4 regions of the Methylomonas sp. MK1 genome follow, and region 1 is predicted to be linked to each of the others. Evidence: riboswitches for the same ligand, from Rfam matches in the RefSeq annotation. Region 1 holds a riboswitch; each other region holds the start of a gene.
What was found. A riboswitch is a leader RNA that binds a small molecule or an ion and turns the genes downstream of it on or off. The one in region 1 is predicted to bind cyclic di-GMP.
Positions count from the first base shown of each region.

Region 2: linked by a shared signal. The riboswitch ahead of G006_RS0106185 (hypothetical protein) and the one ahead of G006_RS29120 (hypothetical protein) in region 1 are both predicted to bind cyclic di-GMP.
Region 3: linked by a shared signal. The riboswitch ahead of G006_RS28860 (VPLPA-CTERM sorting domain-containing protein) and the one ahead of G006_RS29120 (hypothetical protein) in region 1 are both predicted to bind cyclic di-GMP.
Region 4: linked by a shared signal. The riboswitch ahead of G006_RS0111395 (hypothetical protein) and the one ahead of G006_RS29120 (hypothetical protein) in region 1 are both predicted to bind cyclic di-GMP.

Region 1 is NZ_AQOV01000001.1:2,156,860-2,160,639, reverse strand. It holds gene G006_RS0110160 (hypothetical protein) at 1-481, opposite strand, end outside; gene G006_RS29120 (hypothetical protein) at 581-1,693, opposite strand; cyclic di-GMP riboswitch class I at 1,793-1,877, opposite strand; gene G006_RS0110145 (hypothetical protein) at 2,255-2,530, shown strand; gene G006_RS0110140 (ATP-binding protein) at 2,820-3,780, shown strand, end outside.
Region 2 is NZ_AQOV01000001.1:1,344,687-1,348,466, forward strand. It holds gene G006_RS0106180 (hypothetical protein) at 1-619, opposite strand, end outside; gene G006_RS0106185 (hypothetical protein) at 720-1,511, opposite strand; cyclic di-GMP riboswitch class I at 1,551-1,629, opposite strand; gene gspM (type II secretion system protein GspM) at 2,349-2,864, opposite strand; gene gspL (type II secretion system protein GspL) at 2,845-3,780, opposite strand, start outside.
Region 3 is NZ_AQOV01000001.1:2,883,372-2,887,151, forward strand. It holds gene lpxC (UDP-3-O-acyl-N-acetylglucosamine deacetylase) at 1-751, shown strand, start outside; cyclic di-GMP riboswitch class I at 1,173-1,247, shown strand; gene G006_RS28860 (VPLPA-CTERM sorting domain-containing protein) at 1,693-2,442, shown strand; gene G006_RS28865 (hypothetical protein) at 2,638-3,474, shown strand; gene G006_RS0113735 (cytochrome-c peroxidase) at 3,690-3,780, shown strand, end outside.
Region 4 is NZ_AQOV01000001.1:2,408,932-2,412,711, forward strand. It holds gene G006_RS0111385 (hypothetical protein) at 1-732, opposite strand, end outside; gene G006_RS0111390 (hypothetical protein) at 729-1,562, opposite strand; gene G006_RS0111395 (hypothetical protein) at 1,716-2,504, opposite strand; cyclic di-GMP riboswitch class I at 2,577-2,655, opposite strand; gene G006_RS0111400 (TonB-dependent siderophore receptor) at 2,734-3,780, opposite strand, start outside.

The DNA of each region.
Region 1 (3,780 bases):
CAGCCATTGGATTTAGTGCGCCGTTGTTCAGGTAGCTTTGATGGCGACTGCTGCTGCCCGCGGTATCCCAGCCGCTCCACAAACCAAAAGCCGGACGCAGATTGGAGCCGTCCGACGATACGGTGATGGTCACTTCCGCGTCGGCATGCAATTCAAACAAACCGTAATCGGCGGTATGCCCCCAGTTTGTCGCGCCATCTTTATAAGCTTTGGCGCCCATGCCTATGCCGTGGCCGCTGGCGGTTTGCGAGTTCGCTACGCCGCCGTCGTTGTGGATCATCGCGACCCAGGTGGCGGGCAAATTGCCAATATAGCCTGGATCGCCATCAGACCATGGGCCCGTGGCGGAACCGTCCGGTGGGAAGGTATCGCCGGCGGCCAAATTGTAGGTTACGTGAGCGCTAGCCAAGCCGCTGACTGACATCAACGCGCCCATGGCGCCCGCTAATGCTAGTTTTTTTAATGGTGAGTTTGCAGTCATTTTGGATCTCTATCGAATGAAATAAATGAGAGGAAGCCTTTCGTTAAACAATGCTTGGTGAGGGGATTGCCGTTGTCTGGCGGCAATCCCGCTTGGCAATTAAGCCGCTAGTGGTTGTTTGCGGCGACCGAAACCGATCAAGCCGGCCATGGCGCTGCCGAACAGCCAGACTGCGCCTGGAACAGGCACGGCCGAAGTAGTTACCAATACGTCGTAGGTTACGCCATCGAGTGCGCCGCCACCGTGTGCGCCGACCACCAAGGTATAAAAGCCATTGGTGTGCAGCCCGGGTGTGCCGGTTGCATTCCATTCGGCTTGGTCGAACACAAACGAGTAGAACAAGGTGTCGGAAGTACTGCTCATGCTGGCCGTCCAGATAGCTTCGCCCAAGCTTGAGCCTTGCAGGCCGGTTTCGCCGATTGTGGCAGCCGCGTTACGGTCAGATGTGGAGCTGCTGTCTACATTGCGATACAGGGCAACATCCAATAAACCGTTAAATTGGCTGTAATCGGCGTCGTTTTTCACGGTAATGGTGGTTTTGATATTGCCGGCGCTGGCGCAGTTAGCGCTTGCTGTGTTTGCGCCGCAGCTAATATGAATCAAACCGTAATCCAGTCCCAGGCCGGTTGATGCCGAATTGCCTGCTACCGCCAAGTAAGGATGGTCGCCATCAGCGGGCAAATCAGCCATGATGGTGCCCCAGGTAGCGGCGTTGGTGCCGCCGTTTTTGTCCGAGTAAGCTTTCCACAAGCTACCGATAGTGTTGGTGCCGAAGCTAGGGTTTGAGCTAATGAGGTTTGCTGTCAAGGCGCCAGTGTTGTCTGTAGCGCTTGAGCCGGTATGCAATTCGCGCTTGGTGAAACCGGTAGCGGTTGTGTGCTGACCGGAGTACCACATATAAGGTAGGTTACCTGCTACTTCTGTGGCTGTCTCAGCCGCTGTACCTGTGCCAGGGATCAAGGTGTTCGCGCTTAAGTCGCCCACTGTATAAACGTTGGTACCGTTCGCGATTCTATTGGTGCCGTTAGAGTTGGCGGAAACACCGTCGGTGCCGTTGATGCTGTTGGCGATGCCGAAGCCGATTGCTGAGTTACCCGAGGCTACTGTACCCGCGCCGGTCAGATTGTAGTAAGAATGTGCAAACGCTTGGCCTGAAACGCCCGCTAGGCCAGCTGTCAAAATAGCTGCTATAGCCGTTTTATGAAAGATCATGATCGTCCTCTTTGTTATTGGAATTAAAGGTAACAGCGAAACTGACAAAACTTGACCAATTGCATCGAGCCAAATTTTGTCCTCGCCCATGGCGCGCATGGGGGCAATCCGGCCTTCTTTAAATCGTTTTATAAGAACCGTGATTTTCCGGCCCCGCCTCACGACGGGTGTGGCAATTCTTGCTTTCAGAGATTTGCTAATTACGCCAGCGGCAGACATGGCAGGGATAGAGACCTACTAACCGCTTTTTTTAAAGCAAACCACGAAGCAAGTACACTAGTTGAAGCGAATAGTGGGCCAACTTAATAAAATATATAAATTTCATTGCATTACTGCTTATTTTGCCTGGGATGGCGTGAGTGAGCGGCGAGCGAAACTCAGCGAAATAGCTCAGACGCTTGCTTCATATAACACAGTTCAATTATTGGGGAATATTCCGGGGTTGGCGCTGAAGCTTGTTTTGGTGGATTTGATAAGGAATTTCTTTATTTTCTAGTCGTTTATTGTTAGGTTGTTGCGCCGCTAATTGGGTTGGCACGAGATTTTTCAGTGGAGAGATGTATGCAAAAAACCGATAAAACCCCGTTGTGGGTGTTTCTGGCACTGTCCAGTATAGAAACCCGCAAAGGCGCATTACTGTTGATCTGGAGTAGTATTGTTTTTACTCTGTACTGTGTGCCTTGGCCACTCTATTTCGATGGCAACGGCTGGGTTGCCAAATTATTTTTAATCGACGATTGGGAATGGTTTGCGATGATGCTGCCCATGACGTTCTGGTATTGGCTGAGCATGAGATGGGTGGATAAAAACGGCGGCTGGCGTTTGGCCGGTGCGTGATATGCCGCACTATTTTTTAGGGGCATGATTCGTCAGACCTTTGTGTTTGCTCCAGAAAGATTAGCTCGTAGATTCTCTTTCGATCTTTTAAGCGGCTAGCTTAATTCCGTATTTGCCAAGGCGCGTAGGGGTTTATATCGGGTGAGCAAACGGGGTTAAGGTTTTGCTACCAAAAATCGATTGTGAATACTCAGGTGGCCGCCATCCAAGTTTGGTTGGCTTTCCACCTTATTAAGCGAGCGGCGGTAGTATATCGCTGCGGTGCTTTCTTCAATTTAGTGTTGTTTCTATGCTTTCACACATTCTGCCCAAAGCCGAAATCTCCATTCGCGAAAACCTGCGTTGGTTATACATTCTTAGAAATTTGATGCTGTTTGCCGTCACGGTAGCGGTATTTATCGCGGTGAACGGTTTGGGTATCAATTTGCCGCAAAATCAGTTGTGGCTGGCGATTTTTGCGATTTCCATACTCAATCTATACACCTGGCTGCGACTGAGAACGCCGGAAGAAGTAACCGAGCACGAGATTTTTTCGCAAATATGCATGGATGTGTTGGCGCTGGCCTATTTGCTTTATCTCACTGGCGGCGCGTCAAACCCGATTATTTGGGTGTTTCTTTTACCATTAATTGTTACCGCTATCATGCTACCGCAGGCTTATGCCTGGAATATGGTAATCATTACGTCCTGCGTCTATACCGTGCTGATTGCCTACAACGTACCCTTGCCGGCCGTGGAGCCGCATATGGCGCATCCGGCAATGGCGGAGATGACGCCGGAAATGAGTCTGCAAATGCATTTGATGAACGACAGGCGGTATTTCAATCTGCATGTATTTGGTATGTGGTTTGGTTTTGTGTTTAGCGCCGGCTTGGTGGCTTTTTTCGTAGTCGAACTGTCCAAAACCTTGAAAGAACGTGAGCGAAATTTAGCGGATGCCCGCGAGAGTGCGCTACGCGACGAACGAGTTGTATCCCTGGGCACCTTGGCGGCTAGTGCCGCGCACGATATGGGCACACCGTTGGGGACGATTGCCATTTTGACGCATGAGATGGCGGAAGAGTTGTCGGAGCATCGTTACCCGGATATGCATCAGAAGCTGGTGATAGTTCAGCAGCAGATTGATCGCTGTAAGCAGGCCTTGTCGGTGATGTCGGCCTCCGCCGGCGAGATGCGGGCGGAATCCGGCAAGGTGATGCTGGTGAGCGAGTACATCGATGAAGTGTTGGGGCAGTGGCGCACGCATAAAG
Region 2 (3,780 bases), 810 kb from region 1:
AAACCGGCACACCAAATACCAAGGCCGCTGCTGGCACCACGTTAAGTGCGGCATCTGCTTTAACTGGATCAACTTCGCTAGCGTTTGAAGGTTTGTTAGGACCGACGAACAATTTTGGCTCGACATCGGAAATACCGGCATCGGACAGCACGTTGGTCAGGTTAGCGCCGCTGGCGTTGCAAAACCAAGTGTTGGTCGCGCCTTGTTGGGTGCAGTTACCGTTGTCAATACGCATAGCAGCAATCGCCACGCCGTCGATCAGCGGGTTAACACCTTGCGCAGAACCGCCGGCAGAACGTTTGTGGAACAATACTTTAGCCGTGGTTGCGGCAGCACCGTTGACGGTCAGGCCGGGTACGTTAGTAGAGTTCAGTGTGCAGAAATAAGCACTATGGTTTTTACCTTCGGAACCCGCTGTACCGTTGTCTTTAAATACATCCAAAGTACCGGCGTCGCACAAATTAACAAACAATGCCGCCAGGGCTTTGTCTTGCGCGCTAGCGCCGGACATAAAGATTTCGATATCCGGCGTGACGCTTGGCGCATGTGCGGATGCACCTTGCGAGAAACCTGCCAGAGAAGCCACTGCGATAGCAGCAGACAATAATTGATTTTTCATTGTATATCTCTCAATTGATTGAATTTAAAGTTTGAGCCGACCCGTTCATGAAGGGGGAACCAGCAAAGCAGAATCCGGCCGGCTCAAGACGTTTGCGGGATTAAACCGCCAATGATTTACGACGAGTTGCGCGCAGTACGCCCATCAAACCGGCGCCGAACATCCAAACTGCGGCAGGCAGTGGCACAGCAGCGGGTGCAGCGGTATAGGTCAAAGAACCCACGTTACCGCTAAATGAAAAATTCCATGTACCTGGGAAAGTTTCCAATTCTCCAGTATCGAAATCGTCGGCATTGACTTTTTCATGAACGAACGCCAAAGCATTGCCTAACTGACCTTGGGCCGCAAATGGCAAAGCAGTTTGGAAATCGTTACCGTAAACAGCTGTATAACCTTGTTGGCCAACAGTTCTGAAGGTGCTCAGATTGTTAGAATTGGCATCTTGAGTTTGAACAGAACCAACCATAACGTTCCATTTACTCATAGTATTACCAATGTCGCCTGCATTGCTATCGATGACGGCAGGAGAAGGAACTACTGACGTTGTGTAGAAACCAAATTTAGGCAGGTCAGTCAGGTCAGCCAGGATCCCATGACCACCAGAAACTCCCCAAGCAACATCGTTGCCGGCAGTGTAAGCAGCAGCGAATGATTGAAAGTTGTTGTCGCTCAGTGAGAAAGACAATGATTGGCTAGGGTTAGCCAGAAATTGCTCAACAGTGATACCCAAATCCAGTGTAAATGAAGTTTTCGCTGTGTAGTCAACCAGGTTGAACAAAAACTCGCTACCGTCTGCTGTTGCATCACCGATAGCTTGGATACGCGCTTCCGCGGCGCCTGAAGCGGCCGCCGCCAATACTGCAACTGCCAACAATTTTTTAGACAATTTCATTTTTAAAACCTCATGTTTAAATTTCGATTAATGACATAAGGTGACAGCCCAGCCGTCTTGACCTGCAAGACCTGTGACTTTCCGTCCCCGCTTCACAACGAGTTTGGCTTTTACACGCTTTAGATCGTACTCGACGCCATCTAACATCCTGACAGCGCCGCTTTGTTGCCCCCGCTACCATTTCCCCCTTAGCCTCCTCCCTATCCTCTTCCTTAGCCGCTCCTTGTCCGTGCCGTCCGTGTTCCCTAGTTGCTCCTGAATCCTTGCTGAACTGCCGATCCTCGACCCTTCAACTTGACGCGGATTATTCCAGAGCAATAGCGGCTTTTCGGTTACAGCATTGTTAAATTCACGTGACATGTAATACATCTGTATTACAAAGCCGGCCGCTAACACGAAAATTCAGCGGATGATCGGGCGCGGGCGGTAGCTATGAAATTTAAGATTCTTTTTGCGGGCATTGCCTCACTGCCATTGAGCGAAGGAAGAAGCCCCTTCTCCCTCCGGGAGAAGGTTGGGATGAGGGGAGATAGAACCATCCGCTCTTAACTTAATAGCAGTGGGACGTGGTCCAGGTATGAATTGTCGTGAGCTGTGGACGGCAAGGCGTATCCTGACTATTGAGCTACTTCAGCTAAACCCAAGAAGTCCGTCATGCCCGCCGGGATACCCACAGGGCACAAGAGCGGGCATCCAGTGCCATGGATGGCAAGTTTGAAGCTATCAAAGAATTCTGGTCTCGGCATTCACGGTAAACTGGACGCCTTGGGACCGCGCAGCAAATCAGCTGCGGCAACTGGGCTCCCGCCTGCGCGGGAGCGACGATACCTGAGCAGACTAAACAACACCCAGTAAGACCTTGGCATTGACGATGCCATCAGCATCGGCCGGTTTTTCAACATCGATTTGCAGCACTTGCAAACGGTGTTTGGTTTCCAAAATTGTCAACCAGGACATCAGTTGGTCGAAGGCCAGATGCTCCAGCCAGACGCTGACTTTGTCCTCGCCTTCCGGCGACAGGTGTTTGATCGCCGGCTTTATGTCCAGCTGCTGGCTGCTGAAATCGACTACCGCCAGCGGCGATTGATTAGCGCCATCCAATGCCGGTGCATCAACCGTAGCCTGTTGCCGCAAAGCCGCCGCTTCGTTACCGACTTGTTGTAAGTAGGTATAGATTTGCTGTTGCGCCTGGATTTTTAGGGTCAGCAAGCGGCTTTGTTCAGCAATTGGTTGGTAAAACAGCAGGTATGCGCCATACATCAGCACGACCAGCACACCACCCAGCGCCAGTACTCGCTCTCTGGGCGTTAATTCGGCAAAACGCTGCGCTAAATCATTTTTCGCGAATCTCAAGTTGCGCCTCCACGCCGTTTGCGCCGCTGTCGGCGGATTGAATTTTCACCTGCATACTGCTTTGCAGCTGCTGTTTGAATTGCTCCAGTTGGCCGATGTCGTCGGCAAGCAGATGTAACTGCAAACCGCCGTTCAGGAAATTGAGCTTTTTCAAGTGTACGGCCGGCGCTTCTTTCAACACCAATCCGGAACGGTAGATCAAGCGCATGAAGCCGCTACCGGCAAAAGCCTGTTGTTTTCTGAGCTGCGCCAGCTGTTGCTCGGCCTGAGCTTTGACATTGACGATGCGTTTCACATCGGGAAAAGTTTGTTTGAACAGCTCTTGGCTTTTCGCTTCCAACTCGCTTAGTTCGGCTTGTTGTTGCCAATAGGTATGTAGTAAAGCGTAGCTCTGCACCGCCAAGGCCGCAGCCAAAATGATGGCCGCCGGCAGCCACTGTTGCCAGCGGCCTTTTGGACGATGACTGACGGCATACGCACCGCTCAACAAATTCAGCTCGGCTGGCAATGACTCGACTGAGCTCGCCATGAATTGCAAAGGCTTGGCTATGACTGTTTCCAAACCGTTATTTGCCAAACCATCCGGCAGCTGGGTGTCTTCGCTGTGTTTGCATATCAGTAAAGTCTGGAAATCGGCACCTTCGGCACAGGCTTTTTCCAGCAGTTGCGGCAGAAATTGCGCATCCACGCCGCCGCCCAAATAGGCAGCGCTGCGCAAAATTGCGTTGCTTTCTTCGAGCAACAAAGTCGTTTGTCCAGGCTGATACGGCAGGCATAAGGTTTCCGGATACGCAGCTGCCAGCTCTAAACCGGCTTCGCGAAACGGAGTAAGCCGCGCCGCTAATGTGTCGTGCGTAATCGCCGCCACGGCGAGTTTATCCCGGTCCTGCTTTAACCAAACCAGATGATAATTTTC
Region 3 (3,780 bases), 730 kb from region 1:
AACCAAGCTATCCACGACTTTGGTTCGTGACGGCGTAAAAGTTTCCACGGTCGAACATTTGCTGTCGGCTTTGGCCGGCTTAGGCATAGACAACGCGATTGTCGATGTCAGCGCCGCGGAAGTACCGATCATGGACGGCAGCGCCGGACCATTTGTGTTTTTGTTGCAATCGGCTGGCGTGGTCGAGCAGGACGTACCCAAACAATATATCCGTATCAAACGCGCAATCCGCGTGGAAGACGGCGATAAATGGGCCGCGTTCGAACCGTTCGATGGCTTTAAAGTCACCTTTACCATCGATTTCGAACATCCGGCGTTTTCCGAACATCTAAAAACCGCTGTGATGGACTTTTCTTCGACTACGTTTGTGAAGGAAGTCAGCCGGGCCCGAACCTTTGGTTTTATGAAGGACATCGAGTTTTTACGCGAGAACAATCTGGCGCTAGGCGGCAGCCTGGATAACGCCATTGTGGTGGACGACGATAAAGTGTTGAACGAAGACGGTCTGCGCTACGCAGACGAATTTGTGAAACACAAAATTCTCGACGCCATCGGCGACTTATATTTGCTGGGCTATAGCCTGATTGGCGAATATCAAGGCTTCAAATCCGGCCACGCGTTGAACAACAAGTTGTTGCTAAGCTTAATGAACGACAAAGACGCCTGGGAAATGGTGACTTTCGAAAATGCCGAAGAAGCCCCTATATCCTTCATGCATTCCGCTCAAACTTCGGCTAGAGCTACCGGCTAAGACCAACCCCGCCAGATACCCTGAATAAACGGCGGAGGCCCAAGCCTCCCCGTCCCTTCCAGCCAATTTTTAAAGAATTTTCCAGCTAATATTGCCCTAAATGAGCAGCCATGGCCCTTTCAGAAATGGCCGACTCTCTAGGCTGGCTCTAATTCATCTGCTCATCCCCATGGCAAAGTCTATCCCTGCAAAAAGTAAGGGATATAACTCAAAATACGTGAAATAACTCATCCCCTAGTATTAAAGCCAGCTGGAGTCCCGGAAAACAGCCACGCTTATTGCAGCCCCACCATCTCAAAGCAAACCATTTATCCCCTTGTTTTATATATAAATATTCATACAAAAAAGCTGACCACCCACGCTTAGCGTTATTTTGGCGCATATTTTGCTTAGCTATTAATGCTGCACCCTCTGGGCGCAGCCAACAAGTCGCCACACTCGTCGCAAGGCGGGGCCGGAAAGCTGCGGATCTGATTCAGATAGTCGAGCTACCTCTTTTGAGCAGGCAAGAGAAGGGATTAGCGGGTCGATATGGAAACGACGACAACTATCCCCTAGCAGTCGCTCACTGGTCAGGAATAGTTTGTTATATCACCTGATTAGTCTGAACCCATTGTTTAACACACTGTGCAAACTAGCCCGGTATTTCAAACTCTTTGGACTGCTTCCCTCGCAAACATAGCGCGGCATGATCAATCCGGGAATATTGAAATACTTAGCGGTTTTAAGACCGTTCAAATTGCGCGGGAAGCCGTTGGTCAAACGGCCAGCCCTAGGCCCTTACCGTACGAACAGGATCGAACGGTAAGAGCCTGGCATCGCGGCAGCGGGCACATGTGCGTTAGACAACAACTCGTAAAGGGAAATACGAAACCTTGAATGTCGCCGGTAGAGACTACCGGTAAAAATCTACGTCTTACTCTATTTAAAGGAATTGAATTATGTCTGTTAACACTAGAAATGCCCAAACCTTAAAAAAGGTGGCTGCAACACTTGCTATTTCACTTTTAGGCCTAAGCAGCGCACAGGCCGAGGTCGTAAACGGAACCATCTATAAGACCGTCGACCCGGTTCACGGCGCCGGTACCACAATCGATTTCTATTCGTTTTCGTTGTCATCGGCTGCCAATGTTGTCATCGATGTCCTGGCGAATGAAGGCTACGCAGCGGGCTGGGGCGCACATCCCGGCGCCTATGTCGATATCAACGGCGACGGCGAACTAACCCTGGCGGATAGCCAATTCCGCATTTTTCAGGACACGGTCTCACTCACTACGGAAATAGTCAGCGGCGACGACAGTCCAGCCTACACCATACCTGGCAATACCGGCGGATGGGCCGACGGCAGCTTGTTGAGCCGAGACTCCTATCTGGCGACTGCTTTGGACGTAGGCAATTACATTATTGCTTTTGGAGATTACTCTCTCACCATTGAAGAAGCCGTGCTGGGTTTCAACAAGGGCGACGTTATCACTGGTGCAACTGGCCTCAACCCCGTAACTGGCGCCACAGGTCAGGATCATTTTGACTATCAAATAACCCTTACTGCTACCGACTACGTCACCGGAGCCAACCTGCCTTTGACCATAACCGGAGAAGGCGTTAGTGCAGTACCGGTTCCAGGGGCCGTTTGGTTGTTTGGTTCTGCGTTAGCGGGATTAGGCGTATTCGGCAAACGCCGCACCGCATAAACCACAGCGAGTAAGAGCGAGTAGGTAAACCGACATCAGCTATCGACTCACCCCTCGCAATGCATATTAAAACTTTGGAATCGTCCACTTTTGGCTGCCAGGCCCGAAACACCTCAGACGAATCCAAATTAAACAGCAACTTAAATCTACCACAATCGTAAACCGCGATGTGGTGGATATTGGAGACACTCAAAAATGAACATCAATTTACAACACATTTTCAAAATCACCCTATCTTCCGCGGCGTTAACCCTTGCCATGGCTCAACCAGCTGCGGCGGCTTGGACAGGTGCCGATAACACCCTTGAGTTGGGTACTAGCATCTCAAACCCTAGTTTTAATTCCAGCAATCTGGGCTTCGCGGGCAATCCGGCGCTTTCCAACGATGGCTGGGGCATGCAAGGCGCATTTACCAATTTCTATCTAAGCTCATCAGCCCAATCCGTGACAGTAGACGCGCGTTCGTCTGCCGCAAACTTTCCGGCGTTTTCAATCTTCAGAACCAATGTGGCTTATTCGGGGGAAACAGTCGGCGTCGATACACCGGCAGAGCTAACCGGCCAAATCCATAAATTCAACTCGGTCGGCCAAGCCGGGGATCCAGGCATCATCTGGGCAACAGGCGCGGACGGTATTGTCGAAACGCTGGGCTACGTCAGTTCCTCCAGCAAAAACTACGTTAACTCGTTCGGCGGCGTCATCGACTCCGGTGCACACGATGTCAGTATCGACGACCTCTATGAAACCGGCGTATCCGGCTCGACAGGTGTCACCGGTAACCCTGCGTTTGCCAACACCAAAAGATACGCTACCTTGACGCTGAACGATTTGCAGGCCGGCTGGTATGCAGTGTTCGTCGGCGGCGCGGACGTCCTCGGCTCCAGCGCCGGTATCTCCTTGAACATTTCCGCGTCGGCGGCCGCCTCTACATACACCCCACCTGCCGCGGTACCCGTGCCTTCGGCTGTTTGGTTGTTCGGTAGCGCGCTGGCCGGTTTTTTGGGCATAGGCCGGGGCAAACGCAACGCTTAAGCGTTACCAACACACAAGGAAGCGCTTAAACCCAAAAGACTTAAGCCGGTGTTCGTGTAAATAAGGAATTTGGCGAGAGACTTCGCTAAAGGAATAAGGATGGCCGATAAATTACTCGCTGTGGTTTATCGGCCTTTTTTCGTTCACGCCCGCCCGTTTTAAGCGGTTTGGGCAGTATTTTTTGCCACTTAACCATTTCTCAGTGGAGTTTCACCATGACATTGTTTCGTCATAGCCTATTAGCGATTGTCTTAGCCGGAACTGCGCTGCTCAGTTTCAATGCAGCCGCGTTCGAATTGGCGCTAG
Region 4 (3,780 bases), 250 kb from region 1:
GACATCAAACAGCTCAAAACCGCCCGCATCGAAGCCGATGTGATTGGTAATCACCCAACCGGAACGCCCGGGCGTAGCCGCTTCCAGAGCAGGATCGTATTCCAAGGTCATGTCGCCCAACAACACTCTATTAGTTGGTGGCTCGACGTCCACTCTAAACCGCATGACGCCACCCAGACCGATACTACCGCTGGCAGTGCCGAACAAATTGCCGGGTTCGAACTGGAAAGTGGTATTTCTGTTCTGCCGCCCGCCCGGATTAACTATCGGACTCAACCCGTTGACACTAAATTGCAGCCCGGTCGCCGGAATTTCATCGGATACCAGATCGTATAAATCCGGAGCATTGCCGTCCCGCAACTGTACAAAGGTTTTTGATGCGGCCGAAGCGTCGTAAAACTCTTCCAGATAAATAGAAGGCCGGCAGCAAATCGGAAAGTCGGCGGTGGGTGTGTCCGGATAGTCATTCACATCGACGCTGGCGATTAGCACATCGCGGTTTAGGTTAAGGACCAGCGCACCGCCGCTTACTGTCGCGGCGTGGACATGGCCGGACATTAAAATACCGCAAACCGCCAGTAGTAACCCGGCTCCTAAATAGCGTCGTTCCGGTGCAGACGGCGGTTGAGCGACTGTAGTGGATTCCAACCTGCACGGGAATGGCGAATCCAGGGAATTTAATAGTTTCGCGGCCAACAGCATGCCGGATGATCGATGATTATTGATTTTCATAATGTCACACTCCTTGAAAGATATGGCCTACGGCCTATGCCGATAAAGCCCAAAAAGCCGCTACCGAATAACCAGACCGCAGCGGGCAGCGGCACCGCCGATACCTGACCGCAACCGGCATAGGCACCCGTGCCCAAACAGAAACTGCCGACATCGACCAGTTGCACGCCTTGCAACATGCCGGCGTTTTCCGGCGACATCAGTAAATCGCCGCTAAACTGCCAGTTTTCGGCGTTGGTAAAGCTCAGGCTTAGGTTGTTTAAGTCGTACACCGCCATCGTGAAATAAATGTTATTGGCTAGGTACCAGCCGGTGCGGCCCAAAGTTTGCCGGCCGGCATCGTATAGCAGCGAAAAATCGCCGTTGACCAAGCCGGCCCCGCCGGGTGGCCAGTTGGGCGCATAAAACCCCTGCACGCCGCTCATACCGACTTGCGCCCCGGCCATACCGGCCAGAGTGCCGGTATCGATGGCAAACTCGGCTGACGTCGCTTTGACATGACGCTGACTGGCTTGCGGACTAGGATCGTTACCGATAGCCGTCAACTCGAACACCTGATTAAGTCCGGAAATCTCGGTGTTGTTGAGTTGGCTAAGCAAATGGTCGCCGGTATTGGCCGGATTATCGGCATTGGACGTTGCAGTACTCCAAAACGTCGACAAGTAATAACCCCCGGCGTAAGGCGCCAGCGCATTGCGGTCCAGGTTCATCGTAAAAGTGCCGCCGGATGGCGCATTCAATATCGCGGCATCGGCGCTTGGAGATACCATCCCCATGCCGATAGCCAGCACGGCCAAAACGGGATAGCCGTGGTTTTTGTTGATCTTCATAAAAGCCCTACAGCGGATAGTCAGAATAAGCCCTCTCCCTGCCTGAATACGCAAACAGCCGCAGTGCACGGCATGCTGGCAAGAAGAAGGATTTATTTCAATAAGCTAAGGCCCGGAGCGAATCTTGGCGACCGCCCCAAGCCCACTTTCGAGTTAAGCCGCGACAGAGGCTTTTTTGCGACTTGCACCCAGCAAGCCCAGCAGACCGCTGCCGAACATCCAGACCGCCGCCGGTACCGGTACCGCCGATGGCGCAGTACTGGGAGCCAGACTAAAAGTACCGACCACGGCATTGGTATTGGCACCAACCAAACCGGCCCACAACCCGGTCCATTGCAAATCGCCGCTCAGTAGTAATTCGCCATTGCTGTTCAACGACTCGGCGACGTTGGTCAGCTTCAAGAAATTTTGGTAACCGAAACCGGTATCGAAGGTTTTTATATTCCAGGTGCTCCCGGTTTTTACCAGGCTAAAGTCGTAGGGCGTCAAAATGCCGCTGCCGCCTTGGCTGGTCAACAACCAGGCGCCGCTCAGACCGATTTGACCGATCGAGGTGTTGCCGGCGTCCATCGTTGTGGCTTGTTCGGTACGGCCATAGGGGCCGGCAGCCGGATAGCTGTTGGTCGTGGTGTTGCTGTTAACCGCAAACGACATCGCTGTGCTAGCGGTTGCCGATAGCGCCGTTCCGCCGTTGGTTGCGCCGGTAATGCCGAGTAAATTATCGCTGGCGCCCCAATGTTTCGCGACAATCCAGCCATTCGGATACCCGCTGCCGACATTGACAGATGCCGCCGCAAAAGCGGCATTGTTGATGGTGATGGTGGCATCGCCGCTAACTTGTGCAGCGCTCGCTGTTGCAGGCGCTAAAACGGCGGTCAATGCGCTGAAGGCTAACAGGCCGGCGCTTGCCAGTTGAGTGCGGTTGTAGTGCAAGATTGTCATTTTTTATTCCTTAATAAATTACGGTTAAAGTTAATCTGCAAATCGCCAACCCGAATTTAGGGCATTTAACTTGCAGGTAACCCGGCTGTCTTAATCTCCAAGACCCGTGGCTTTCCGGCTCCGTCTCGCGGCGGATGTGGCATGTTTGTCGCGGTCCTTACGACATCACTCTAAATCCCTGAGTGAGGTGCTCCTGAAAAACTCCTGTGGCAAATAGATAACGACGGCATCAATACTTGATCGAAAGACTCAGGAATCCCGCGCGGCCGGGTGCCGGCGCCACCCGGCCCTCGAAATAGCCGTAGGGCTGAAAATAATCCTCATCGCTGAGATTCTTGACGGTAGCCGCCCATTTGAAACTCCCGGTTTCGTAAGCTAACGCCGCGTCGAAGCTGTGGTAGCCGGCGGTTTTGAAGCGGTTGTCGTCGGACAAATACGCCCCGGCACGGGCATAAACGCCGAAACCCAAGCTAAAGCCTTGCAGCGCATCCTGCTGAAAACGGTAATGCGCCCAGAGCCGCCCGGCATCCTCCGGGACTTGGGCTAAGCGAGTGCCGGCAGCCACCCCGGCTTCGTCGTCCATGAACCGGGCGTCGGTATGCGCATAGTTCGCCAGCACGCTGAAGCCCTCGACCGGTTGCCAGAGCAAATCCATTTCAACACCACGCGAGCGTTGCTGGCCGGCGGCGACCGAACGCCGCTGAAAATCGCTGCTGTCGGTGACCGCGACCTGGCTGCGCTCGATTTGATACAGCGCCAGCTGGCCGCTGAATTGATGTGAAAAATTGAATTTCAGGCCGGTTTCCAGATGACTCGACAATTCCGGCGCCGGCGTATCGACGAAATTCACAAAGGGTTGGCCGCGCATGCCTTCGCTGTAGGAAATAAACCAGGAAACCTCGTCGCTCAGATCGATCACACCACCGAGTCGCGGCAGCCATTTCAGCGTATCGGTTTTAGCGTGTACCCCGGTTTGGGCATTATTAAAATCGATGCCAACCTTGCCCAGCCTGACACCGGACAGCCAATGCAAACGCCGGTACAGAGTGCTTTGCCACTGGAGGTAAGCGCCGTAAGTGATGTTTTCGATGAACTGATTTTCCAGGCCCGGCCCCGGCACAGCATAAGGGGTGTCAAATATCGGCGCCCGCAGATCGACCGTACCGACACCCAAACCCAAGGGGCCAAAATCGCCCTCGATAAAGCCTGCATCGCACAAGCGACTGTAATCCGCGCCCAGCAACAGATTGTTTTCGCTCGGACCCAGCTTGAAATT